Regions from separate parts of the Geobacter grbiciae genome, predicted to be linked through region 2. Evidence: riboswitches for the same ligand, from Rfam matches in the RefSeq annotation. Region 2 holds a riboswitch; the other holds the start of a gene.
What was found. Region 2 has a riboswitch for molybdenum cofactor ahead of KJB29_RS13005 (porin). Riboswitches for the same ligand answer to the same signal wherever they lie in the genome.

Region 1: linked by a shared signal. The riboswitch ahead of KJB29_RS04120 (ferredoxin) and the one ahead of KJB29_RS13005 (porin) in region 2 are both predicted to bind molybdenum cofactor.

The regions. Positions count from the first base shown of each region.
Region 1 covers NZ_JAHDIW010000002.1:162,743-174,467, forward strand. Annotated here, with positions in the region: gene KJB29_RS04110 (DVU_1553 family AMP-dependent CoA ligase) at 138-1,490, opposite strand; gene KJB29_RS04115 (DVU_1555 family C-GCAxxG-C-C protein) at 1,540-1,995, opposite strand; molybdenum cofactor riboswitch at 2,196-2,315, shown strand; molybdenum cofactor riboswitch at 2,423-2,542, shown strand; gene KJB29_RS04120 (ferredoxin) at 2,677-2,859, shown strand; gene KJB29_RS04125 (aldehyde ferredoxin oxidoreductase C-terminal domain-containing protein) at 2,893-4,863, shown strand; gene KJB29_RS04130 (4Fe-4S dicluster domain-containing protein) at 4,850-5,386, shown strand; gene KJB29_RS04135 (molybdopterin molybdotransferase MoeA) at 5,496-6,800, shown strand; gene KJB29_RS04140 (DVU_1557 family redox protein) at 6,843-7,325, shown strand; gene trsM (DVU_1556 family methyltransferase) at 7,349-8,035, shown strand; gene trsS (radical SAM (seleno)protein TrsS) at 8,054-9,451, shown strand; gene KJB29_RS04155 (replication initiation factor domain-containing protein) at 9,627-10,601, shown strand; gene KJB29_RS04160 (hypothetical protein) at 10,617-10,886, shown strand; gene KJB29_RS04165 (major coat protein) at 11,163-11,375, shown strand; gene KJB29_RS04170 (hypothetical protein) at 11,448-11,725, shown strand, end outside.
Region 2 covers NZ_JAHDIW010000010.1:132,754-147,400, reverse strand. Annotated here, with positions in the region: gene KJB29_RS13065 (MBL fold metallo-hydrolase) at 1-217, shown strand, start outside; gene KJB29_RS13060 (DUF1573 domain-containing protein) at 227-922, opposite strand; gene KJB29_RS13055 (DUF3426 domain-containing protein) at 1,118-2,623, shown strand; gene KJB29_RS13050 (DUF362 domain-containing protein) at 2,741-2,911, opposite strand; gene KJB29_RS13045 (acetate kinase) at 3,176-4,441, shown strand; gene pta (phosphate acetyltransferase) at 4,592-5,593, opposite strand; gene KJB29_RS13035 (MogA/MoaB family molybdenum cofactor biosynthesis protein) at 5,712-6,203, opposite strand; gene moaC (cyclic pyranopterin monophosphate synthase MoaC) at 6,200-6,682, opposite strand; gene KJB29_RS13025 (molybdopterin molybdotransferase MoeA) at 6,697-7,914, opposite strand; gene KJB29_RS13020 (energy-coupling factor ABC transporter ATP-binding protein) at 7,869-8,612, opposite strand; gene KJB29_RS13015 (ABC transporter permease) at 8,619-9,305, opposite strand; gene KJB29_RS13010 (ABC transporter substrate-binding protein) at 9,351-10,160, opposite strand; gene KJB29_RS13005 (porin) at 10,322-11,596, opposite strand; molybdenum cofactor riboswitch at 11,717-11,837, opposite strand; gene KJB29_RS13000 (HesA/MoeB/ThiF family protein) at 11,947-12,789, opposite strand; gene KJB29_RS12995 (MoaD/ThiS family protein) at 12,791-13,015, opposite strand; gene KJB29_RS12990 (aldehyde ferredoxin oxidoreductase family protein) at 13,091-14,647, opposite strand, start outside.

The sequences.
Region 1 (11,725 bases), on a different contig from region 2:
CCGCTGGCTTTCGCCGCCTTGGTCCAGACATCTTTCAGGAAGTTCGCTGGACGAAACGTTCAGCGACATCAGAAAGGATAGCGGAGCAACCTTTCGGGGAGTGCCCAACCGCGTGCCGATTACCCTGCAGAAGGAATTTATGCACATACGGCACCTTGGTTCTCCTGCCGGACATCCCTGATCTGCCGTTTCCCGGTGCCGGTCGTGAACCAGCCGGCCCTGTCGAAGGTGATGCTCCCCAGCGTCAGCCCCCCCTGCCGGAACAGGGGATCGCTTGATTCGGCGCGCACAAGGGCGGCAACGGCCCCCCTGGCGACCTGTTCTTCCTGCCCCTCGCATGCCTGGAGACAGAGGTTGAGTTGATCCCGGCCGCCGTTATCGGCGATTTCGGCCGTAAAGTTCAGCAGTCCGGGAATCGGAAACAACGCCTCGTCCAGAGTTGCCATGGCGATGCTTGCCCCATCCCTGAGCCTCACGGTCGCCCCGATTCGTCCCTGCACCCTCCCGAGACGTTTCAGCACCGTGCCGCAGGGGCAGGATTCCGGCATCATCCTCGCCAGATCCCCGGTCCGGTACCTCACGAGCGGCATCCCGCTTCGGGTGAGGGTCGTGAAGACCACTTCCCCGAACTCGCCATCGGCTACCGGCCGGCCTGTGGCCGGGTCGACGATTTCCGTATACAGGTCGGCCTCGCGCAGATGGTAGCCGTCCCTTGCCTCACACTCCACGCCTCCCCCCAGCCCGGTTTCCGTCATGCCGTAGTGGGTGAAGACCCGGCAGCCCCAGTTCTGCTTCAGTTCCTCCACGATCGCCGTGGGCACGTAGTCCGTTGAAAGAAGGACGCTCTCCACCCAGCCCCGTGGAATCGCCTCGCCACCCTCACCACGGGCCAGAGAAAGAATCTGGGTCGGTATCCCCACCAGGCAAGGGGAGGGGTGGCGCATAATCTCCGCCCGTGCCGCTATCGGGTCCCGTACCGGGCCAAAGGTTACCGGCCTCACCCCCAGCCGTCTCAATCCCCGCGCCAGCAGGTCACCAACGCTGTCGGGTCGTTCGCCGGGCAGAAAGATGATGACGGTTGCCCCGGCAGCGACCATGGTCGCCATGCCGTGATGGAAGAAATCGACCGTCAGCTCCAGGTCTTCTGCCGTGAAAAATATCCGCTTTGCCTCGCCGCTGGTCCCTGAGGTTTGCAGGGTGACCACCCGTTCGATTTCGTCCTGGGAGGTGCAGAGCATCCGCATCCCCTGGGTTCTCACGTCGTCCGGCGTCGTGAAGGGGAGGCGGCTGAATGCCTGCAGATCCTTCACGTCCAGGTCATCGACTTCGGCGAGAAGGTTCCGGTAGAAGGGGCTCTTTGTCTGGGCATAGGTGACCACCTCCCGCAGTTTTCGTACTTGAAACGTCTCAAGGTCGCTCCGCGTTAGTGCCTGCGTGCCGGGCAGAAGCAGCTTGTCCCGTATCCACCCCTCCAGCGGCGTCCTATTCATCGCGGCACCCCTTTCTTCCATGCTTGTTTCACAGGTGGTAACGGAGTGGTCATTGACCTGTACCGCCCACGGTCGCCAGTATCGACTGGAGTTTCTCCATGGTTGCCAGCAGCAGGTCCGAGCAGGCCCGCTTGTCGGGGCTCGCCTTCAGGATCTCGTCGCAGTTGATCCCGCCGTACTCTTTTTCAGCCTTGACCGAGAACCAGTCCCACAATTCAGCCAGCAGCAGGGGAAACTCCGAGTCCTGCCTCTCCCGCTCCCTCGAACCATCCAGTGCCAGTGACAACGCGCATGACGCACCGGTGAGCACCCCGCAGGTGACGCCGGCGTAAAAACCGTTGCAGAGGGCCGCCATCGACCTGACCAGGTCCGGGTTGTCTCGACCCAGGTCGCGCAACACCAGCTTGACCACGATCTGGCTGCAACAGAGCCCTTGATGCTTCATGAGCAAAATGTCGAGATAGGGGCCATCGAAGGTGATCGTGTTCACTGACTGGTCGTTCATGGTGTTGTTCTCCAGGTGAATCTTTTTTTGGCCTGTTGTCATTCTTGGGCAGACAAGGCACCTTACAGATATTTGCACACTAAGCGAGAATTTTTTGTTTGACAAGTAAAATAGTAATGTAGTACTAATTTACGCAAATAAGCGTGAGCTTATGGTGGAGTTGTAGTAACAGGGTGCGGCAGATGCTTTGCACCGCGAAAATTTAAAACCGTCTCCGAGCTGCGGCGCCTAAAGGGAACATCCCCAGGGCGGTCCGGCCTATGGGTATCGCTGGAAACGGCGTTGCCTTCCTTATGCAAAGGGGACCCAGCGACGCGGAGGTATGTCCGCGACGTTCAGGGGCCTTTCTATCCAGGAGAGCGCCCCTTTTGTTTTTTCCCTCCGAGGCTCTAGTGCGGGCTGTCGGCGGGAAGCGGGACTTGAAAAAATTTAAAACCGTCTCCGAGCCGCGGCGCCTAAAGGGAACATCCCCAGGGCGGTCCGGCCTATGGGTATCGCTGGAAACGGCGTTGCCTTCCTTATGCAAAGGGGACCCAGCGACGCGGAGGTATGTCCGCGACGTTCAGGGGCCTTTCTATCCAGAGAGCGCCCCTTTTGTTTTTTTTGCGGGATAGACCGCGTACCAACGTGTCCGGTGTGATGATGCCGGATTACGACAACAAGTGGTGAGAGGAGGAGGATATGAAATACGAAGAGGTCGGATGTTATCTGGAAATCAATCTGGCAACGGGAACTATCGAACGGGTGGCGCTGGAACCCGAGGTGATGAGAGAGCATCTGGGACGTCCCGGGGCCTGCATCGGGGAAGCGTGCGGGGGATTCTGCCAGCATTCGCTACAGACCTGCCTCCGCATAGAAAATTAGACACAGGGTGTACATCGGGAAAAAGGAGGAAAAATGAGATACGCAGAGGCAGGATATTATCTGGAAGTCGACCTGGCGAAGGGGAACATCGAACGGGTCGCAACCGATCCCAGGCTGATGGAGCTCCATCTCGGGGGGTTGGGAACAAGCGTCAAGCTCCACTGGGACAGGGTACCGCCGGAAACCAGGGCATTCGATCCCGAAAATCTGCTGGTATTTAGTACCGGCCTGCTGAACGGCACGCCGGTGTTTAGCGCCAACCGCACCGTTGTTTCTTTCATTTCGCCCCAATCGGGCACGCTGGCCTATCCGATGATGGGGGGGTTTTTCGCGGCCGAGCTGAAGTATGCCGGCTACGACAAGATCATCTTCAAGAACAAGTCGCCCGACTGGGTCTATCTGTACGTCTCCAATAACAAGGTGGAGCTGCGTGATGCGTCGCATCTGAAGGGGAGGGGGGCGGTTGAGACCCAGGAACTCATCCGGAAGGAGCTGAACGATCCGAAAGCCCAGGTGGCTGCCATCGGTATCGCCGGTGAGAACCGGGTCTTTACGGCTTCCATTGAGCAATCCCGCTCAAGCGCCAGCCGACTCGGCGGCGGCGCGATCATGGGCGACAAGAAGATCAAGGCCGTGGCTGTCCGCGGCACCGGCGATGTCTTCCTTGCCCGGCCGGAAGAGTTCATGAAAGAGTTGCAGGGGGTGACGGATTATATCAAGTACCGATGGGCCAACCCCATTAAGGACGTCATGACCATCCTTTCCGGCATCGGGTCGCCCCAGGAGATGCTCCATACCGATGAAAAATGGCATACGGAGAACTTCGCCTGGGGCAATGCCCGGACCCGGAGAAGGGACTTCTGGACCGAAGAGATCGACGAGTCATGGTCAAAGTCACAGCATGGCGCAGTAAAGCGTCTGATCAGCTGTTACAACTGTCCGACCCATTGCGGGGCGCTTATTTCCCACAAGGATACCCCACGGTATATGGCGAAATGCTTCGGCAAGCTCACCTATGCCATGGCGGCTTATGTGGATGACCTTGATTTCTCCTGGAAGATCCTCCAGCGCGCCACCGAGTACGGGGTTGATTCCTTCTCGACGCCCCAGATTCTTGCCTTTGCCGTTGAGCTCTATGAAGCCGGCATTCTCACTGACAAGGACTTCAAGGGGTGTCCGTCCGACAAGGAAGGGAGATTCTTCTGGCTCCTCGACCGGGTCGCACGTCGTGAGGGGATTGGCGATATCCTGGCCGACGGCGTCTATTTCGCAGCCCGCAAGATCGGCAACGGTGCGGAAGCCTTCGATCACAACACCATCAAGAAGCACGAGCAGCTCCCGGTCAAGCTCGGGACCCTGGATCCGCTCTATTTCCTCATGTATTCCACCAACGAGAAGATCAGCATCACCCAGATGGAAGGACAGTGGCCCCAATCGGCCTTCCCAACCATGGAGCAGCGGGAGGAATTCGTCCGCGACTGGCCCCAGATTCCCGACGAAAAGTTCAAGCAGATCGTGCTGGACTGGGAACTGAGGGGGGAGAAGTCGATTCCCTACTTCCCGACACCGGACATGTGCTCTGAAATCGTGGACTGGATGGAGATGATGCACAACATCGATGACGCCGTGGGGATGTGCTGCGGCATGTCGTCCTTCTGCCTGAAGCCGCCCTATCACATCCACAACTACCCGAAAATAATCTCCGCGGCTACCGGCCTGGATCTGGACGAGTCAGGGCTGAAGCAGATTGCCAACAGGAGCCGGAACCTGCACCGAGCCTACAACAACAGGCTGGGTATCAGGAGAGTTGACGAAAAGCCGCCCGCTGACCACTGGAAGAAACGCTTCCCCGAACTGGAAGAGCAGCTTCTTTCCACCTATTACACGTACAAGGGATGGAACCACGACGGCATTCCCACACGGGAAAAGCTGGAAGAACTGGACCTGGGCTATGTCGCCGACGACCTGGAAAAGAGGGGGATCTTGAAAAATGGCCAAAATTAAACGGAAAGTCAGGACGATCACGGTTGATGCCGACAAGTGCAACGGCTGCCGGACCTGCGAAATCATGTGCTCCGCCTTCCACGCGGTTCCGCCGTACAGCAGCAACAACCCGGCACGGTCGCGCATCCAGGTCATCACCAACCGTCTCGAGGACATCTGGATGCCGGTCTTTGCCGGCGAGTACACCGAATCCGAGTGCATGGGGCGGAACAAGTACATCATCGACGGCAAGGAATACAACGAGTGCGACTCCTGCCGTGCCGCCTGCCCCTCCCGGGACCTCTTCAAGGAACCGGATTCGGGTCTGCCCCTGAAATGCGACATGTGCGACGGCGAAGACGAGCCGGTATGTGTCAAGTGGTGCCTGGTCGATGCCCTGGTCTACGAAGAACGGGAAGTGGAAGTGGATGAGAAGGATATACAAACGACGGTGACCGAGATGGAGGTCGGTCTGGAATCGCTGGTGCGAAAACATGGTTTCGACAAGGTAATGGATACGGTTGCCCGAATGTCGAAGAAGTGATACTACTTCCGGGCGCAAGAACGGGTAGCATGATAGTCCCCCCGGCCCTGCCGGGGGGACCACAACATGCGTCCATCATGGAAGCTGAACGGATTGTGGAGAAGGTGAGATGCCAGACTCAGAGGAAACCCTCCGGATTATTCTTGATAACATAACTCCGCTCGGAGTGGAGCGTGTCGACCTGCAGTCCGCCCTGGGGAGGGTCCTGGCCAGGGATGTGGCGGCACCGTGGGATTTGCCGCTTTTCGACAATTCGGCGAGGGACGGATTCGCCCTAAGAAGTGCGGACTGCACGGGCGAGGGGACCACCCTACGGATTACCGGCTTTATTCCGGCCGGATGCAATGTGTCGGAGCCGGTTCTGGGGGGGTGCGCCGTCCGGATCATGACCGGTGCACCTGTCCCCCACAACTGCGATGCGGTGGTGCCGGGGGAGGATACCCTGGAGACGGACGGCATGGTGACGGTCATGGCGCCGGTCCGTCGCCGGCAGCATATCCGCTTCCGGGGTGAGGATCTGACAGGCGGCGACCTGGTGCTGACGGAGGGGACGGTCATTCAGGCGCAGGAGATAGGCTTGCTGGCCTCATTCGGCCAAGCGGTGGTGCCGGTCTACCGGAAGGCGCGGGTGGCGGTGCTCTCCACCGGCGATGAGTTGATCGAACTGGGAGAGCATCCGTCAAACGGACGCATCATCAACAGCAATGCCCAGTATCTGGCTGCGGCTCTCAGGGAGATCGGCGCCGAGCCGATTCTCCTCTGCATAGGTCGTGACAACCGGGAAAGCCTGAAAGAGCAGCTTCAGACGGGACTGAAGGCCGATGCGCTGATCACTACGGCCGGCGTCTCGGCAGGAGCCCGGGACCTCGTGCGGGATGTGCTGGTTGAGGTGGGGGTCAGGCAGATGCTCGGAAAGATTGACATGAAGTCGGGCGGACCCAAGGCCTTCGGCATGAAGGACGGGATCCCGGTCTTCTCCCTTCCCGGCAATCCGTTGTCGACCATGGTCACGTTCGAGGAATTCGTCAGACCGGGGCTGCTCAGGCTGATGGGGCATCGCCGGACGGTCAGGCCGAACCTCAAGGCACGGCTGCGGGAAGATATCCGCAAGGAGCCCGGCCGGGTCCATTGCCAGTCGGTCCGGGTAGAAGCGGAGAACGGCCGCTACATGGCCACCACGGTCGGAAACCACAAGGCGTGCCGGCTGAGTACCATCCAACGGGCCAATGCCATTGTCATCCTCCCCGAAGGACCGTCGGTGGTGGCGGCAGGGGAAGAGGTGGAGGTACATCTGCTGCGCGGTGACCTGGTCCTGCTGGAAGAACCGAACCTCACTGCCGGTTGCGTACCTGATGACCGTGTGTCGGAAGAGGGGGAGACCTTCGAGAGAAGGGTGCGGGTGGCAACCCGTTAGGGAAGGGGGCAGATATCATGCGACAGGATGGGGGACCGCCAGATGAACGCGTATGAGCAGATCAGTTTGCAGATACCCGGGGAGGTCGAGCGTCTCATGGAGGACCGCTCGATCCTGAGGGAGGATGCGCAGAAGGTCATCCTTCATGCCGAGACCACCAGCAGGAAGCTGCTCAACTCTGCCACCGGCCATTTTCTCGCCTTCCATCGCCCCAAAGCGGTCACCTACTGGGCAGAGTATGTCCGGACCGGTGATGACTATCGGCTGGTCACCGCGTATTCCCACCGGATGGCGATGAAGTCCAGCGGGAGCACGCAGGAGTGGGTAAAATCCGGCAGCGGCAGCGAATGGCTCTGCAATCAGTGCCAGGCCCCCCTGGAGGAGCAAACTGTCAGGCTCCAGTACATGCAGTCCATATTTCCCATCACTCTTCCGGCCTGCTCCGGGTGCGGCTTCATCCTTGTCACTGAGGAGTTGGCAACCGGGAAGCTGGCCGCGGCAGAACAGGCGCTGGAAGACAAGTAACTTTCCGGCGGCACGGTGAACCGATGAACGGTACCGCACTCAACTGGTTGGAGCTCTGTCGCACCGTGGGTCCGTGCCTACGGCCAGGGGGGACCGCGCTTACAGACCGGGCACTGGAGGTCTGCAACCTTTCCGCCGATTCCCTGATTGCCGATGTCGGCTGCGGTGCCGGCGGAACCCTGTATCACCTGGAACGGACCGGTTTCCGCCGCCTGGTGGGGCTCGACCCGTCGGAGCCCCTTCTCGGGGGTACCGCCCCCCGCCTCGAAACGGCCCGCCTTATCCGGGGGGAGGCTGCAACGATCCCCCTCCGGAGCGCCACCGTCGATCTCCTTCTGTGTGAATGCGTCCTTTCCGTCCTCCCTGACCGGTCGGCTCCCCTCCGGGAGTTTGCGCGGGTCGTGAAGGACGGCGGGTATCTGGTAGTGAGCGACGTTTTCAGCACGGCTGGAGACAATGGGGCAGAACAGGCCGGTGGGCTTCTCACCCGCGAGAAACTCCTTGACGCGGTGGCCGGCAATGGCTTCACTCTCCTTCGGTGGGAAACCCACGACCGTTTGCTGAAGGAATTCGCGGTCCGCATGATCCTGGCCGGCGAATGCCTGCCGGATGCGTGGAAGGGTGGTACGGAGAGGAAAGGGGAGGCGGCCCGTGGGGGCCTCGGCTATTTCCTCATGGTGGCCCGAAAGGCTGAAGACCCGCTTCCGTAACAGATAAAGGATAGTGTCATGGAAACAGTGAATCTGGGTGAAACCGAAAGCATCTGCCCCGTCTGCCTGAAAAGGATAGCGGCGACACGACAAGTGCTGGGTGACGAGGTCTTCCAGGTCAAGGAGTGCGACGAGCACGGTTCGTTCAGGACCCTTATCTGGCGCGGAAAGCCGTCACTGGCCGAGTGGCGGAGACCGAAGCCGCCCGTCCACCCCGAGCTCTGCTACGGGACCGTCGAGCAGGGGTGCCCGTTCGACTGCGGCCTCTGCAGTGCCCATGCACAGATGCCCTGTTCGGTGCTACTGGAGGTGACTGACCGGTGCAACCTGCAGTGCGCCGTCTGTTTTGCCGATTCCGGCCGAAAGGATTCCGTGGATACCTCCCTGGACAGGATCACCTGGCTGCTAGAACGGGCCATGGCAGCGGCTGGGCCGTGCAATCTCCAGTTGTCCGGCGGAGAGCCCACACTGCGGGACGATCTGCCGGAGATCGTGGCAGCGGCGCGGCGGATCGGTTTTTCCTTTATCCAGCTCAATACCAACGGCCTGCGCCTTGCCGCCGACGGGAATTATGCCGCCCGGTTGCGGTCGGCGGGGCTTTCGGCAGTCTTTCTCCAGTTCGACGGGGTCGACGACGGCATCTACCGCACCTTGAGGGGAAGTCCGCTTCTGGAGCAGAAGCTCCGGGCCGTCAGGCATGCCGGCGAGGCCGGCCTCGGCGTGATCCTGGTCCCGACAATCGTGAGCGGAGTGAACAGCCATGCCGTCGGCGCCATCGTGCGGCAGGCCCTTCAATTGGCCCCAATCGTGCGGGGGATTCACTTCCAGCCTGTCAGCTATTTTGGCCGTTTCCCTGAGCAGGGCTGCGGCAACCGCTTCACTTTACCCGAACTGATGGGGTGTCTCGAAGAGCAGACCGACGGACTGCTCAGGCTAGCCGATTTCTCTCCTCCCGGCGGGGAACATGCCCACTGTTCCTTTCACGCCACATATCTCTACTCGGCCGACGGCGGGCTGCGCTCCCTCGGGGCGATGGGGGGCGATTCCTGCTGCACGACCAACTGTGGCAGCGGGGGAATCAGGAGGACCGTGGATACCGTGTCGCGCCGCTGGAAGCTTCCCTCAGCCGCATCATGCTGCGGCAATCCCAGAGAATCGGAGCAGACCGATTGTTGTGAGTCGGGCAGATCAAACCCGGTCCGGGTCGAAGGGGCCATTGATCTGGATAGCTTTCTCAGGGATGTCGCCACCAGGAGTTTCACCATCTCTGCCATGGCATTTCAGGATGCGGAAAACCTGGATCTGGAGCGCCTCAGGGGGTGCTGCATATCGGTTGTGTCTCCCGATGGCCTGCTGGTGCCATTCTGTGCCTATAACCTGACCAGCAGGGACGGAAGGAGCCTTTACCGCCGATGACCTGGCACGGCGGCAATTACCTCATGGTTTACGTCCCATAAGATATATTATGTAAAGTACGCCATACGGCGGTTTTCCGGCCTTTTCCGTCTTGTTTCGGTTGTTCATCCTCGCCTGAACGGTGTTTTGTTTGCTGCTTCTCCGGTGCCGTTGCTCCCTCTCTCGGGGGTGTTCGGTGAACGGGTATCAAGTTGATTTTCTCTCCTTCACGCTCCCTTACGGTCATCTGCCGGAAGCGTTCAAACTCCTTCACGGTTTCGACCTTAAGTCAAAAGAGAAAGGTCTTTATGGCTATCTCTTTTCCTACGTTGCCCCCGGTTGTACCGTTCTTTATTCCCCTGACCGCCCCGATGTCCATGTCCAACTCTCTGGCCGTGGCTGCGATATGTTTGACGTCCTGTCCCTCCCCGACCATGCGAAAGTGACCCGCCTTGATATCGCCTTTGATTCCTTTGACGGTGCTTACACTGTTGAGGATGTCCGGGGGTGTCTTCTACGGGGTGCATTCGGCGGAACGGCACGGCATATCACTGGATTTGTGGGGTTTACTCGGGAGGCTCCGGGCCAGACTCTCTATGTCGGTTCTCCCAAAAGTGACGCCCGACTTCGAATATACGATAAAGCCAGTGAGCAAGGCATTGCTCCGGGACAGCGGGAGGGGTACGCCGATTGGACCCGTTTTGAACTGCAACTTAGGGGGGACGTTGCAAAAGTCGCCTACTCGCAACTTTTGAAATATGCGGAAGGTATTGGCCTGGTCGCTTCTCTGGCTTCCCTCTTCGCTTCCTATATCCGCCCTATGTTCTACGTTGCTTCATCTGCTGAGTCAGTGGCAAAGACGCGTCACAATAAAAAGAAGTCTGTCGCTTGTCCTCTCTGGCTTGCCATGTTTTCGAGGTTTGATGATAAGCGCCCCAAGTTGGTGCGGAAAAATCCCGACCTTGGAAACCTGTTCCGGTACTGTCTCGGCGCTGCCGCAGCAATGAAAGTTCTTCGGATTGCCGTGAGTGGCTTCGACACTGTCTTCGAAGAAGCGATAGAAGAAGCCGCCTTCAAGCTCAAGCATGAAGCTTTACTGATAGATTGCTGCGAAACCGATTACAACGATATGTTTGAGCATGGGTACAACCCTGCTCCATTATGCCACTAAGAAAGGGGCTTTATTATGATTGCAAAAATTACTGGTCTGTGTCTTGAAGTTCACGAAAAGCACGGGAAGAAAGATGGTGTTGTTTTTCACAACTTGATTGTCTTCGAGTTTGGCCTCGACTATCCCGAAGTTCGCCGCATTGGCCTGAAACAGGAGCAGGTTGGCTATGTAAAGTCGCTCTGTGGAAAGATGGTTGAAATTGAGGTCAATGTGTCTAAGTTTCAAGAGCGTACTTCGCTGTACTTCGTTCAGGCTGTTCCCGTCGATAAAAAGGCCGTTGCATGACTCCGGAGCAGCTACAGCCAGTCATTGATGCAATAAACTCTGGTGCTGCTGTTGTCTCCGGTTTCATCTGTGCTCTGATTTTTGCCGTTACGTGGAAGGGGTAAGTATATGAATGCAGACTTCTTTGCTGCTCTTTCAATCGGTATGGGTGTCTGGCTCTTTGCCTATGGCTTGAATCGTGTTTGGCTCATGTTCAAAAATCTTGTATCCTGACGGTTCCGGGCCGTCAGGCTATCACGCCCCACAGGGGCTAAAACTCACATTGGAGGTTTCATCATGTCGAAAAAGTTCCTTGCTGTCGTTGGTTCTGCCGTTGCCGTTGCTGCTTCTGCCTCTGCCGCTCTTGCAACTCCTGTTCTTGACTTCACCGCCGTTGGTACTGCTGTAACTGGTGAACTGACCCCCGCTATTGCTGCGGCAATGCCTATCGCTGGCATTGTTCTTGCCGCTGGTATCGGGTGGAAGCTGTACAAGCGTTTCACCAAGTAAAACCGCCCTGCGGTTTTAAGGGGGCTTCGGCCCCCTTTTTTTTTGTATCTGACGGGGGGGGGGGGTGGTGGCATGTTTAAAGGTCTGCGCTTAATTGCTGTTTCGTTGGTTGCTCTCTGTACGTTTCTTGTTTATGACACAAAAAACGCTGTTGCTATAGTTGACCCTATTACTATTAGTGTGGCTGCTGCTGCTTTGGCGTCATCTGTTATCGTTGGTGGTGCTTATGTCTATGCAAAGCGTTATTACCGTGAGAATGGCGGTTCTCGTGTTGCTTCTGGCACTAAAGTTACGCCGTCTGGTACTATCGCGCGCGATATGACTATCTCTTATATCGCTCTAGGTGCCTC
Region 2 (14,647 bases):
GGGGCTCGGCCAGGTGACAGACCGGTCAGGCCTCAGGCGCTTCCGGCTCTTCTTCAAGGATTTCCTGACAGAGGTCCTGCGCCATATGGAGGCAGGCAAGACCCTGGCCGAGACAAAGAAGCTCTTCAGGCTGCCCGCCCATGAAGGGATGCCGGGATATAAGGCCTTCCTGGATGTGAATCTTGATAGGGCCTACCAGGACCTGCGGGACCAGTGACGCCCCAGGCTACTTTGCAACCGACCCGTAGAGGGGAAGCGTTATTTCCGGTTTGCCCGGGATGTCAGTGGCAATGATGATGAACCCGCTCAGGAAGCGGTCTTCGGGGCGGGGCGAGACAGTCACTGACAGCTGGGTCCTTTCTCCCGGCTTAAGGGCGTGTTTCTTAATGGTTGCCTTTACCTGGGGCATGGGAGTGGTGACCGAGAGTATCTTGACGGTCCTTTCGCCATGATTTTCCAGGGCAACGGAGGCTTCCTTGCTGCTTCCCGCCTTGGTCTGCCCAAGATTTATCTGGCGTGGGGTCACCACCAGTTCTTCGTTGATGTTTCCCTTGATGGTAAGGGTTGTGGTGGGCGAAGCAGGGTCATTGCTTTCAACGGTAATCGTCTTGGTTACCTTGCCGCCGAAATTTGCCGAGTCAAAGGATATTTTTAGATCCGCGCTTTTCCCCGGGGCAATGGTCTTTGTTGAAACATTTGCAACAGTACAGCCACATGACGTCTTCGTTCTGTTGATGGTGAGGGGGGAATCTCCCTTGTTCATGAGCTTGAAGACGTGCTCGAGCTTTTTGCCCTGTGATATGGAGCCGAAATCGAAAACCGGCCTGTCAACTTCCAGAACCGGGGCGGCAAATGCCGGAAGAGACAATGTCAGGATCAGGAATGCAACAACTGTAAGGGTGTGAAGAGGGTGGCGGATCATCGTTTGCTCCTTGCCCGAAGGGGATTGGCTTAACGGGAAGCCTGGATTCATACTCTTCACGTATATAGCACAAAGGGGATGTGGTGACCATAATGATTTGACCTAAGTCCTTTTCTCTGCTATAGAAAATGCCGAAAATCACGCCTTTGTGTAGGTTTGCCCATTGACAGGTACTTTCCACCTGCGGAGTGACAGATGATTATACAGTGTGCACAGTGCAAAGCCAGATTCAGGCTCGACGATTCAAAAGTCAGTGATGCCGGGATCAAGGTCCGGTGCTCAAAGTGCAAGCACATTTTCGTGGTGAAGAAAGAGGCACCAGTCGAGGAAAGTGATCTTGATGTTCTTCTCCAGGGGCTGGGCTCGCCCACTGCAGGTACTGAACTTGCCACGGGTGCCGGGACGGTTGCGACTGCTACCGCCATGCCCGCAGACCAGGCATTGGAAGCAGCAACGCCTCCCCCTGCTGAAGAACCGTTTCCCTTTAGTGGTGCCCCGGAAGAGTTTTCGCCATCGGTCGTTGCAGAATCATCCGAAGATCGGGAGGGGTATTCAGTCGGCATCGAGCCCGCAGAGCCGGAAAAGCCGATGGCGGATTTCGAGGAGAACACTCGTCCGGAAGAGGCGTTCGGCGGCTTCGAGTTCGAGAAGGATGATTCTGCTGCTGCCGCCATCTCTGGTGAGGCGGGCTTTCTAGCCTCCGATTCGGCCATGTCCGAGGGGGGAGAAGAGCGGGCAGGGAGCGGCACCATCGAAGAGGAAGAGATCAGTTTTGGCGAGGTGAGCCCCGAGGCTTTTGCCGCAGCGACCGGTGCGTCTGCTTCTGGCGTCGAAGGATCGGAAGAAGAGGAGATCTCTTTCGAGTTCGAAGAGGCTGACGCGGCTGTTTACGGAGAAAATGCCGAAGCGGAAGAGTCAGCGACCGGTGATGTTGACTTTGGCGAAATAGATTTCGGGATTGAGGATGCTGAAGCGGAGTCAGTCAGTGGCGGTGAAAACCTGTTTTCAGTTTCTGCCGCTTCAGAACCGGAAAGTGCGCCTATGGGCAAACCCGCGGGCGAGGAACTCCCGGTAACAGAGATACCACCCATCCTCCCTGCGGCGGCGGCCGAGGGCGAAGCTCCACCCCTGAGCATTGCATCGCGCCGTAAAGGGAGATCGTTCTTGCCGTCCGTTGTCATTGCGTTTTCAGTTCTCGTGATCGTCGCCCTTGCCGGCTTCGGATTTTATTTTTTCAAAGAGGGGCCGGAGCTCCTCAACAGGCTGGGTGTCGGTTTTCTTGCCGAGTGGTTTGGTGTGGAGGGTCGCGAGGAGGGGGTGATTTCCCTCGATAAGGTTGGCGGCACCTATCTTGTCAATTCCGAGGCTGGAGAGGTGTTTGTCATCCGTGGGGAGGCGGTGAATAATTACCGCAAGCCCCGGGCTGCCATTCAGGTTCGCGGCGCGCTGTTGGCGGCAGGTGGTCAGGCGGTGGTGCAGAAGGTTGCCTATTGCGGCAACAATCTCACCGACGAGCAGATAAAAACACTTCCGTTCGCGCGGATTGAAGCGGCCATGGGAAACCAGTTCGGCGATTCTCTCGCGAACCTTGGCGTCCAGGCGGGCAAGCGGATACCTTTTGTTATCGTGATTGCCAAAATCCCGAAGGATGTTGTCGATTACGCTGTAGAGGTGGTCGGTTCGACAGTGGCAAGCCAGTAGCGTTCGAGAAATAATTGATTGAAGGCCGGATTCGTTCCGGCCTTTTTTTATGGACGCGCAAAAAAAGAAGCCGGTTCCGATTGCTCGGACCGGCTTCGCATGCTGAAACCTGACGAATTAAGCAGCGCTGATGGCGCTGGTCGGGCAGGTGTCGACACAGGCACCACAGTCGATGCAGGTGTCGCCGTCAATTTTGTGCTTGTCACCGGCCGGGGCGATGGCGTTCACCGGGCAGGAATCGACACAGGAACCGCAGTTAGTACAGTCATCAGAAATAACGTGAGCCACTGGTCCTACCTCCTTATAAAGGTTTTTGGTCTGAGCCAAATTATCCGTAAACATAGCACGGCGGGTTCCTGAAGTCCAGCAGAAAGGTGCTGCCCCAGAGTTGGAGTTCACAAAAAAACTTGAATTTGAGCCACCTGTGTTGTATATATAAAAAACAGTTTTATTTTTTGGGGCTTGCGACTTGCGGTATTTGAAATTATCCTGATATTCCACGTTTTATTACTGTTTAACGTTTTTTATTTTTACTCAATTTAGGAGGATGTGATGGTAATTCTCGCCCTCAACTGCGGCAGCTCCTCGGTGAAATACCAGTTGTTCGACTGGGAAAAGAAAGAGGTCGTCGCCAAGGGTATGGTGGAGCGGGTCATTATCGGCGACTCGTTCATCATGCACGAGGTTCCGGGCCGTGAAACCTACCGGAAGGAATATGAGTGCCCCGACCACAAGGTGGCCATCGATCTGATTATCAGGACCCTCGTTGATGGGGAGCACGGTGTCCTCAAGGATATCAATGAGATTTCCGCGGTTGGCCACCGTGTTGTCCACGGTGGAGAAATGTTCACCCGCTCGGTTCTCATTGACGAGAAGGTGCTTGATGCCGTCAAGGATGTTCAGCACCTGGCACCCCTCCATAACCCGCCGAACATCGCCGGTATCGAGGCGGCCCAGGCCGTCCTCCCTTTAGTGCCGCACGTTGCCATTTTCGATACGGCTTTCCACCAGACAATGCCCGAGCATGCCTATCTCTACCCGCTTCCCTACGAGTGGTATGAGAAATATGGCGTCCGCCGCTACGGTTTCCACGGGACCTCTCACCTCTTCGTGTCGAAGCGGGCCGCTGTCCTGCTTGGCAAAAAACCTTCGGATTGCAACATCATCACCATGCATATCGGCAACGGTGTTTCCCACTGTGCCATCAGGGGAGGGGTGTCCATCGATACCAGCATGGGGCTCACGCCGCTCGAAGGGGCGGTTATGGGCACCCGGTGCGGCGATATCGATCCGGCTATTCCTGCCTTCATGATGCAGAAGGAAAACCTTTCCGCCAAGGAAATCGACAGCATTCTCAACAAAAAGAGCGGGGTGCTGGGCGTGACCGGGCGCTTCACCGACCGCCGCGATGTGATCGAGAACGCCAATAATGGCGATCATCGCTGCAAGGTTGCCCTTGAGATCGAAGCGTACCGCCTTAAGAAGTATATCGGCACCTACATGGCGGTGCTCGGCCGTCTCGATGCGGTGGTTTTCACAGCCGGCGTCGGTGAGATGGGGTGGCCCATCAGGGAGAAGACCATTGAAGGGCTCGAAGGTATCGGGATCAAACTGGACCGTGAGCGGAACAAAAGCGCCATGACCAGAAAACGGGAGACGCTCATTACCACCGATGACTCCCCCATCAAGGTCTTCGTCATTCCCACCGACGAGGAGCTTGTCTTTACCGAGGACGTGGTTGCCATACTCGATGGCACCTACACCGACCACATGAACTTTGACTACTCGTTTGCGCGGCAGGACTTCGTTCGGTCCTAGCAAACAGGTGAACTGACCCTGTCTGGAAAAAGGCCGCCGTGGGTTTCCATGGCGGCCTTTCTGTGTTATGCGGACTTCAACGAAAAAACGGCCGCCGGGCATCGTGCCTGGCGGCCGTTTTTCATTTTCGGCTCAGAATCTCTCTGCGGGCTAGCCTTGTGCCTGAACTGCCGTGATTGCCGCAACGTTGACGATGTCATCCACGGAACAGCCGCGGGAGAGGTCGTTAACCGGCTTGGCGAGTCCCTGGATGATGGGGCCGATGGCTTCTGCGCCTGCGACGCGCTCCACGAGCTTGTAGGCGATGTTGCCGGCGTCCAGGTCAGGGAAGACGAGGACGTTGGCCTTGCCGGCCACCGCACTGCCAGGGGCCTTGCGCTCACCCACCTTGGGGAGGAGCGCCGCGTCGGCCTGGAGTTCGCCGTCGATCTGGAGCGTGGGGTCGATGCCCTTGGCCAGTTCCATGGCCTTGAGGACCTTGTCCACGTCGGTGTGGCTGGCGCTCCCCTTGGTGGAGAAGGAGAGCATGGCCACCCGGGCGTCCACGTCGAGGAATGCCTTGCAGTTTCTGGCCGTGGCCACGGCGATGTCGGCCAGGGCCTGGGCATCGGGATTGGGGTTTACGGCGCAGTCGGCGAAGAAGATGATTCCGTTTTCGCCGAAGCTCGGGGTTTTGGTTACCATGAAGAAGAAGGAGGATACCGTCTTGATTCCCGGGGCCGGCCCAACGGTCTGAAAAGCTGCCCGGAGGACGTCGCCGGTGGTGCCGGTGGCGCCGGCTACTTCGCCTCCCGCGTCCCCCTGCCGGACCATCATGCCGGCATAGTAGAGGTTGTCGGCGGCGGTGAGAAGCTTCAGAGCCTCTTCCTTCGAGAGTCCCTTGCTCTTGCGCAGTTCCACGAGGGCGTCGGCATAGTCGTTGAGCTTTGGGGAGGAAGCCGGATCAATCAGTTCGACCTTGGAGATGTCGGCGCCGAGGCCGGTGGCTTTCTTCGTGATGGCGTCTGCGTTGCCGAGCATGACTACCCTTGCCAAACCCTGTTCGACGATCTGTTGGGCAGCGGCGTACATCCGGTCGTCGTAGCTCTCCGGGAGTACGATGGTCTGCAGCTTGTTCCGGGCTTTAGCCTTGATTTGGTCCATCAGGCCCATGGTCGATCCTCCTTGGTCTAAATTCAAACGGAATTCTAGTTTATAGTCCATGCGGGGAAGCTGGTCAACAAAAAACCCGGCCTGGGCCGGGTTTAGAAGGGTGGAGGGCGTTTGCCGTTCAGGGGGTGGGGGCACAGTCGCGGGTGTCCCCCTGGATCTTCTCCACGGCGTGGGGTACCGCCGGCCAGACCGCCTCCAGGTTCTCGATGGCCCCCCTGGGGCTGCCGGGGAGGTTGATGATAAGGGCCTCTCCCCGGATGCCGGCCACGGCCCGGGAGATCATGGCGTGGGGGGTCTTTTCGTGGCTCCTCATCCGCATCACCTCGCCGAAGCCGGGGATCACCCGGTCCAGGGCCTTCATGGTGGCATCGGGGGTGACGTCGCGGGGAGATACCCCGGTGCCGCCGGTGGTGAGTATCAGGTCGTAGAGGCCCGAATCCGCCCACTGGCTGAGCCTGTCCGTGATGAGATCCGCCTCGTCGGGGATGATCTCCGTATGGGCGGTCTCGACCCCCCGTTCCGCCAGCCAGGCAGAGAGGGCCGGGCCGCTGGCGTCTGCCCGCTCTCCCCGGGAACCCTTGTCGCTCAAGGTGAGAATTGCCGCTCTCATGCCGGTTCCTCCCGCTGCCAGGTGCCGCTCTTCCCCCCCTCCTTGAAGAGAAGGCGGATATCGCCGATGGTGATCCCCTTGTCGGCTCCCTTGCACATGTCATAGATGGTGAGGGCCGCCACCGCCGCCGAGGTCATGGCCTCCATCTCCACGCCGGTCCGCTCGAAGGCCCGTACCGTTGCCTTCACTGTGATGGTCCCGGTCTCCGGTTCGGTCTCGAAGTCAACCGCGGCATGGTGGATGGCCAGCGGGTGGGAGAGGGGGATCAGTTCCGGGGTCTTCTTGGCGGCGGCGATGCCCGCCAGTCGCGCCACGCCCAGGACATCCCCTTTGGTGGTCCGTCCGGCCAGGAGGTCTGCCAGCGTCTCGGGCTTCATGGCCACCGTGGCGGCGGCGGTTGCGGTGCGGAGGGTCGGTTGTTTTCCGCTCACGTCCACCATGATGGCCCGGCCCTGGTCGTCGAAGTGATTGAAGGACATATCGGTAATCTCCCTTAGCGTTCCAGCATGGTCACATCGTCCCTCAGGAGCATCAGGTCCACCTCGCTCCCGGCGTGGACGATGGACGCTTCCAGGGGGAGCAGCGCCAGGCCGTTGGCCCTGACCATGGTCCTGAGGATTCCGGTGTGCTGGTCGCCTGCGGTAGAGGCCACGAAGCGCCCTTCCTGCACCGTCACCTGGACCCGGAGGAAGTTGACCTTGCCCGGTTTCTTCTTCGCGTCTTCCCGGAGGATGGCCTTGACAAAAGGGCGCACCACGCGCCGGTACCCCATCATCCGCAGCAGGGCCGGACGGGCAAAGAGCTCGAAGGTGACCATGGTGGAGACCGGATTGCCGGGAAGCGAGAAAACCGGCTTCGCCCCGTGCATCCCAAAAGCCGTGGGGCCGCCGGGTTTCATGTCCACCTTCCAGAAGATCTGCTCTACACCCATCTCCGCCAGGACGTCCCGGACCAGGTCCCGGTCGCCGGCGGAAACTCCGGCGGAGGTGATGAGGGCGTCGGCCTTCAGCCCTTCGGCGAGCATTTCCCGGTGATTTTCCCGGTTGTCCCGGGCGATGCCGATGACGATCGGCTCTGCGCCGCACTGGCGCACCGCCGCCGCCAGCGACAGGGTGTTGGAGTTGATGATCTTGCCCGGCACCGGCGGCTCGCCCAGCTCGATCAGCTCGTCGCCGGTGGAGAGGATGGCGACGCGGGCCTTGCGGAAGACCGGCACCAGGGCCTTGCCGAAGGAGGCGAGCATGCTGACCTCGGGGGGCTGGATAAGGGTGCCCGCCGGAATGACGGTCTCACCGGTGGCCACGTCCTCGCCCTTGAAGCGGATGTGCTGGCGTTCCTTCACGGGCGCAACGACCCGAATGGCAGCGCCGTTGTCCTCGGTCTCCTCCACGGGGACCACGGCGTCGCAGCCGGGGGGGAGGGGAGCACCGGTCATGATCCGGATGGCGCAGCCGGGCTCCACTGCTCCGGTCACCTCGCCGCCGGCCGGGATATAGCCGGTCACCTTCAGGGTTGCCGGGATGGCTGCGCAGTCGGCGGCTCGCACGGCAAAGCCGTCCATGGCGGAGTTGTCGCAGAGGGGCATCTCCCAGGGGGCCACCACCTCCTCGGCCAGGACGCGGCCTGCGGCCTCCAGAATCCCCACCCGCTCGATGCCGAGTGGGGTTACGCGATCGAGAATGATGTTGCGGGCTTCGGTGAAAGACGGCACGGTTGGATTTCTCCTTCCTCGACAGATGTGGTGCTGAACGATTGCGGTGCGACGAGACGGCCCGCTGCCAGGTGGATGCGTTCGCCCTTCAGGCGCTCCAGATGCTCAGGGTCGTGGGTGGTCATGACAACGGTGGTCCCCCGCGCGGGGAGTGCGGATATGATGTTCTCCAGCAGGTCACTCGTGTTGCGGTCCACGTTGGCGAGGGGCTCATCCAGGAGGAGCACCTTAGTCTCAAGGGCCAGTGCCCGGGCCAGGGCCACCCGCTGGGCCTCGCCGCCGGACAGCTCCCGGGAGCGGCGGTGCCCGAAGCCGGCAAGACCCACAAGTGCCAGCGCCTCCTCGACCCGCTGCTTCAGGCCGTCGCCGTGGACGCCGCGCAGCTTCAGGCCGTAGGCCACGTTGGCGGCGACGCTGCCGGTGAAGAGATAGGGGGACTGGTGGACGAGGGTCACGTCACGCCGTTGGCGCTGGAGGGCGCTGTTGCTCCAGTGCACCGTCTCCCCCTCGAAGACGATCTCGCCTGATGTCGGCGCCGTGAGAAGGGCCAGATGGGAGAGGAAGGTGCTTTTTCCCGCTCCGTTGGCGCCGGTGAGGATGTAGAGGCGGCCCGCACGGAGGGTGAGCTGGCCGATGTCCAGGACGGTCCGGGAGTCGTAAGAGGTCTGGATGCTGTCAAGCCGGTAGCGGATGCTCACGAAGGGTTACCTCTGCTGCAGGGCGTTGAGGGCCATGTTGATCATCAGGGCCACTGTCATGAGGATGAGCCCCAGGGCAAGCCCCAGGGCGAATTCCCCCTTGCCGGTCTCCATGGCGATGGCGGTGGTCATGGTGCGGGTGTACCCCCGGATGTTGCCGCCGAGCATCATGGCGACCCCCACCTCGGCGATGACCCGGCCGAAACCGGCGATCACCGCCGCCATGATCCCGAAACGCATCTCCACCACCAGCCGGCGGATGCTCTCGAATGGTCCGGCCCCCAGGGTGAGGGCCGTGGGAACGATGCGTGGGTCGGCCCCTTTGATGGCGCTCATGGTCAGGTTGGCCACGATGGGGATCGCCAGGAGCGTCTGGCCCACCACCATGGCCCAGGGGGTGAAAAGGATTCCGAACCCTCCCAGCGGTCCCTGGCGGCTGATGAGGCTGTAGACGAAAAGGCCCACCACCACCGTCGGCAGGGCCATGAGGGTGTTGAGAAGCGTCACTACGGCCCGCTTGCCGGTGAACTCCGTCACCGCCACCGCCACCCCGGCCGGTACGCCGGCCAGGGAAGCGAAGAGGGTCGACCAGAGCGACACCACCACCGAAACGGTTACCGCGCTCACCACGTCAGGGTCCCGGGAGGTGATCAGTTCCAGAGCGGTTCTGAGAGATTCGGAGAAAAAGTCCATTTGTGCACTATCACAGAATTCAGGAGTCAGAATCCAGAAGAAAAACTACTTCCTGTAGATAAAGAACACCGGCTCGCCGTGGGCCTTGTAGCCGGAGATGATCTTCAGCCCTTCGGGGCCGGTGACGTAGTCGATGAATTTCATGGCCAGGTCATACTTCACATGGGGGAATTTTTTCGGGTTCACGGCGATGATTCCGTAGGGGTTGAAGAGCCCCTTCTCCCCTTGGAAGACGATGGCGAGGTCGGTCTTCTGCCCCTTGAAGGCGTTATAGGTACCCCGGTCGGCGAGGGTGTAGCCGCGCCGCTCGGTGGCCATGGTGATGACCGGCCCCATCCCCTGGCCCGCCTCCACGTACCAGCTCCCCCTGGGGTCGGTGCCGGCGGCCTTCCAGATCTCCAGTTCCTTCATGTGGGTGCCGGATTTGTCGCCCCGGGAGACGAAGGTGGCCTGCTTGGCGGCGATCAGCTTCAGGGCTTCGGCGGCGGTCTTCGCCTTGGCGATGCCGGCCGGGTCGTTCTTGGGACCGATGATGACGAAGTCATTATACATGACATCCTTGCGGTTCACGCCGAAGCCGTCGGCCACGAACTTGTCCTCCAGTTTGCGGGCGTGAACGAAGACCACGTCCACGTCGCCGGCTTCACCCAGTTTCAGGGCCTGCCCCGTCCCCACGGCAATTACGTCAACCTTGCAGTTGTTCTTTTTCTCGAAGGGGGGGAGGAGCACCTTCAGCAGCCCCGAGTCCTGGGTGGAGGTGGTAGTGGACATCTTGAGGCGCTCTTCGGCCGAGGCGGCGCCGCAGAGGACTACCAAGGCAACGAGGGTAAGGATAATGCCGCGCAGCGAATTCATACAATCTCCTTGTGCGTGTGGTTATGGTTGGCGGAATGAGGTGTCATTTTGGGGTTACTATATCATTTTTCCCTGCATTTGAAGCCGTTGAATCTCGATCCCATTTCTTCCGGGTAAGGATGCGGCGGGTGGCCCTGTTTCCGCCGCATCCTGCGCCGGTACTAGAAGATGATCTGGGCCTGGAGCCGGTACTGCTTGTCGTCGGTCTTCCCCGTCCCCTGGTTGTGGGTGTTGGTGACGTCGGCCTGGAGCTTCAGGTTGTGCTTACTGAAGTAGTACGAAACCGCCCCCTGGGTGTCAGTGATCAGGTCGTTGGCCTTGTCACGGTTGGGGTCCACGTAGGAGTAGCGGAAGGCCACTTCCAGGGTCTTCGGAATGATGCAGTAGCCCGCCTGGGCATAGAAGCCGTGGGCCCTCAGGGTCTTGTTGCTGGTCTGGCCGTCGGCCTGACCTATCAGGTATTCGGCCTGGGCCGAGGCGCCGAGCCACTTGAAGGCGGCGTCCACGCCCCAGGTGTTGACGTCGATCTTCTCATTGGTGGTGAAGGTGCCCAAGCCCTTGCCGAGCCAGCCGCTGGTGCCGGCCAGGGTGATGTTGTTGGTTTCGAGGGTGGTGGAAGCGGGAGTGGTTCCCGACGCAGCCTTGTATGTAGCCGCCATCGTGTTCCGGTAGTAGTTACCGCCAACGGAGAGAAGCGGTTTGGCGCTCTGGTCCAGATCGCCCTCGGAGTAAGCCATTTTGCCGAAGGGGTTGATGGTGGCCCGGGCGGCGATGGCGTTGTCGTTGGAGCTGCGGACGGTGCTCTGGCCAGCGCCACCGTAGACACCGAACTCATAGGTGGCGAGTCCCTTCATGATGTCGCCGTGGAGCTTCGCCCCCACGTCGTAGCCCGGACGGAACATGTCGGAGGCCATGGAGCGGTCCACAAACTGCTGGCTTCCGGAGGAGTTCAGCCACTGGCGGCCGAAGGGAACCTTCGTCTGGCCGGCAAGGAGTTGCACTTCGTCGATAAGCCGGTAGTTCATGTAGGCGTGCTCGAGCATTTTGGAGGAGCCGCTGTTGGCGAAATCCACCTGGTAGAGGTAGGTCAGGTCCTTGGTAAAGGCGTAGCCTTTCAGCCAGAATTTGATCCGTTTAGCCTCCCACTTGCTGGTGTCCGGTTTCGAGGCACTGTTTTCCTCCAGGTCGGTGAAGGTGTAGCGGGTCTGGAGCCGACCACCGAGGGTAAGCTGAAACTTCTCGTCCGGGGAGGTGAGGGTGAAGCCGTTTCCAACCTTGTAATCGAACGCTTTGCTCTTGGTCACTTCCTTGTAATCGGCTTCGGTGATGACACCCTTTTCTTTGAGGATGTCCTCCAAGGTTTTGGCCTCCGTGGTTGTGCAGGCCACAGTGGCCGCAAGAATGGCTGAAACTGCTGCGATGTTTCTGTGTTTCATGTGTTCCTCCTGGGGGTTGATAGTAATGAGCCGCGCTCACCATGCCGGTACAGGGCATGCCTGCCGGTGCACAACAAAAAGGGCCTCTCTCCAAACGGAAAGAGGCCCCATACCCCACGAAGGGGAATAAAGAGTTCTCCTTTCCAAAAGGGAGGCACCGCCGTTTCCAGCGGAACCCGTTGACCGCATACCGTGAGGCTTTGCGCCTGGTAGGTATGACGGATCGGAGAAAAAACTAGTATTTTTAAAAACTGGTATTAAGGTACCAGATTAAGTAATTCGTGTCAACTGATAAAATGAAATATGCTGATTATCACCAAATGGAAGGAGTGTCCAGACGTTATAACGGCTCATTCCCCCACCGCGGTCCGTGACGGTTCGAGCAGCACCTCGTCGAATTCCATGTGGAGGAGGTTCACGTAGATCATCCGGTGGCGGAGCGATTCCCCCTCACCCAAGAGGATCTTGCAGGCTTCGGCCACCTGGAGGCTTGCCACCACCGCCGGGGTGAAGGAGGGGTTGCCGAGCTGCGATTCAACCCCCTTCGGCTCCGACCAGTTGCCGAAGAGGGATGGGGCGATGTCGTCCCCGGGAAGCTGGGAGGCCACCTGCCCGTACCAGCCGCCGATGGCGCCATGCACGAGGGGAATGGAAAGCCCTCGGCAGCATTCCGCCAGTTCAAGGCGTGTGGCGATGCTGTCCAGGCCGTCCATCACCACGTCGGACCCCGCCAGTATCCCCTGGCCGTTTTCGCGGGAGAACGCAATCTGAAGGGGGGTGACGACGACCGCCGGGTTGACCTCGGCCACGCGGGCCGCCGCGACCGCTGCTTTCGGCTTTCCGAGAAGGGCAGGGGAGGAAAGGATCTGGCGGTTCAGGTTGTGCTCCTCGAAGATGTCGGGGTCCACTACCACGAGGTTTCCCACCCCGAGGCGGGCCAGTTCCTCGATCAGGTACCCTCCGAGGCCGCCGCTGCCGATGATGACCGCACAGCTACGGCAGAGGCGGAGCTGGTTGTCGACGGTGATGGTCCGGCGGTTGCGCTGGTAGCGAGCCGGCATGATGCCCCGTTCGAGGGCCGCCTCTTCCACACGGCCGAGGGTGAGGCCGAACCGCTCGGCGGCCTCCACCTGGGCAGTCCAGGGGAAAAGGCCCCCTGGCGCCGCTGCCGTGATGAAGTCGTACAGCTCCATCTTACCCCCCTCCCACGAGGGGGAACAGCGACAGGGTATCCCCCTCGAACAGCCGATGGTCCAGTTTGGCGTGCCGGCTGTTGACCAGGACGATGCCCACGTCCTTTTCCGGGATCTTCAGTTCGCCGGCGATGTCCGCCGGGGTAATCCCATCCCGGTATTTATAGGTGCCCGCGGCGAAACGCCCGACACGGAACATGGCGAACAGTTTTACGGTGATCTCCATTGCGCTTCTCCCCCACGGCCCCTTGGCCTTGCCTTGGTAAAGGGCGCGGACACGGGAGGTGTCCGCGCCGGCGTTTCAGAAGTTCCAGAATTCGTCGATCTCGGCGTCGCTGAAATCCCAGACGGCGTTGTGGGGCGCCACCGGCTCGGTCTTGAAGAACTCCGGCAGGCGGTCGTGCTCACTGGTAAATCCGGCCGCGATGTTGAACTGCCGCTCGGTCTTCAGGATATATTTCCCCAGGTTGGTCACGTCGTCGCCGGTGAGGCTGATGCCGAAACGGGCGTTGATCATGTCGATCAAGGCCGGCAGGCACTCGGGGATATCAAGGGCCGGGAAGGCGACGAAGATGCACATCCCCGTGGAATCCACCGCTGCCGTGGCGATCTGGAGGTTGCGGGAAAGCTCCACCTGGCCGTCCTTCTTCAGCGGGTCCACGAACCCCCCCACGTTGAGGATGTTGGTGGCGATGGTGTAGCCGGCGGTGTGGTCGGCCCCCATGGTGCTGGTGGCGTAGGTGATGCCGATCCCCTTCACCGACCGGGGGTCGTAGGCCGGAATCCCCTGGTTCTTAACCACCGGTACCCGGGTGACGCCGTAGGCCTTGCCCACGGAGCCCGCTCCGCCGCCGAGGATGCGGCCCAGCGCGGTACCCTTGGCGATTTCTTCTTCGAGCAGCCGGATGATCCCTTTACCGTCGCCGAAGGGGAGAATGCCCGCCTCCATGGCAACGCCGAACATGACGGCGGTCTCGATGGAGTCGATGCCGATGTCGTCCATGAGGTTGTCGGCCCTGGCAATATCATCCAGGTTGTCAACGCAGCAGTCGGCGCCGAGCCCCCAGATGGTCTCGTACTCGAAGCCGGAGGTGACGTATTTCCCCTCCTTGTCGTGGTAGACCTGGGAGCACTGGATGATGCAACCGGCGTGGCAGCCGTGCTTGTGCTTGCCCCCCCGGGCGACGATGGTCTCGTGCAAGGTCTCGCCGGAGATCTTGTCGTGGCTGTCGAACTGCCCTGCGGTGAAGTTCCGGGTCGGCAGCCCTCCCGCCTCGTGGAGGATGTTGACCAGGACGTTGGTGCCATAGGTGGGGAGACCTTCGCCGCTCACGGGGTGGTCCAGGAGCGCCTTGGCAAAGGCCCGGGAGGCGGTCCTGAATTTCTCCGGATCGGCGATCGGAACCTTGGGGGCCCCCTCGTCGTTGATGGAGATGAACTTGATCTTCTTGGAGCCCATGACGGCCCCCACCCCCCCGCGGCCGTGGCTGCGGATCTTGCTGTCCGGGTCTTTGACGGAGATGTTGGCTGCGGTCATCTTCAGCTCGCCGGCCGGGCCGATGGTGAGGATGCCGGTCTTCTTCCCGAGGCGGGCCTCAAGGGCCTCGATGACGGCGAAATTCCCTTTCCCCACCAGTTCCGCTTCTTCCTGAACGGTCACCCCGTCCATGGAGACGTGGAGGCTGTACCAGGCATCGGCCTTGGGGATTCCCTCGATGATCAGCGCCTTGATGCCAAGGCGGGCGAGCATCTGGGCCGCGGTGCCTCCGGCGTTGCTCTCCTTGATGGTGCCGGTCAGGGGGCTCTTGGCCCCGGCCGAGAGGCGGCCCGAGTTGGCGGCCGGCGTTCCGGTAAGGAG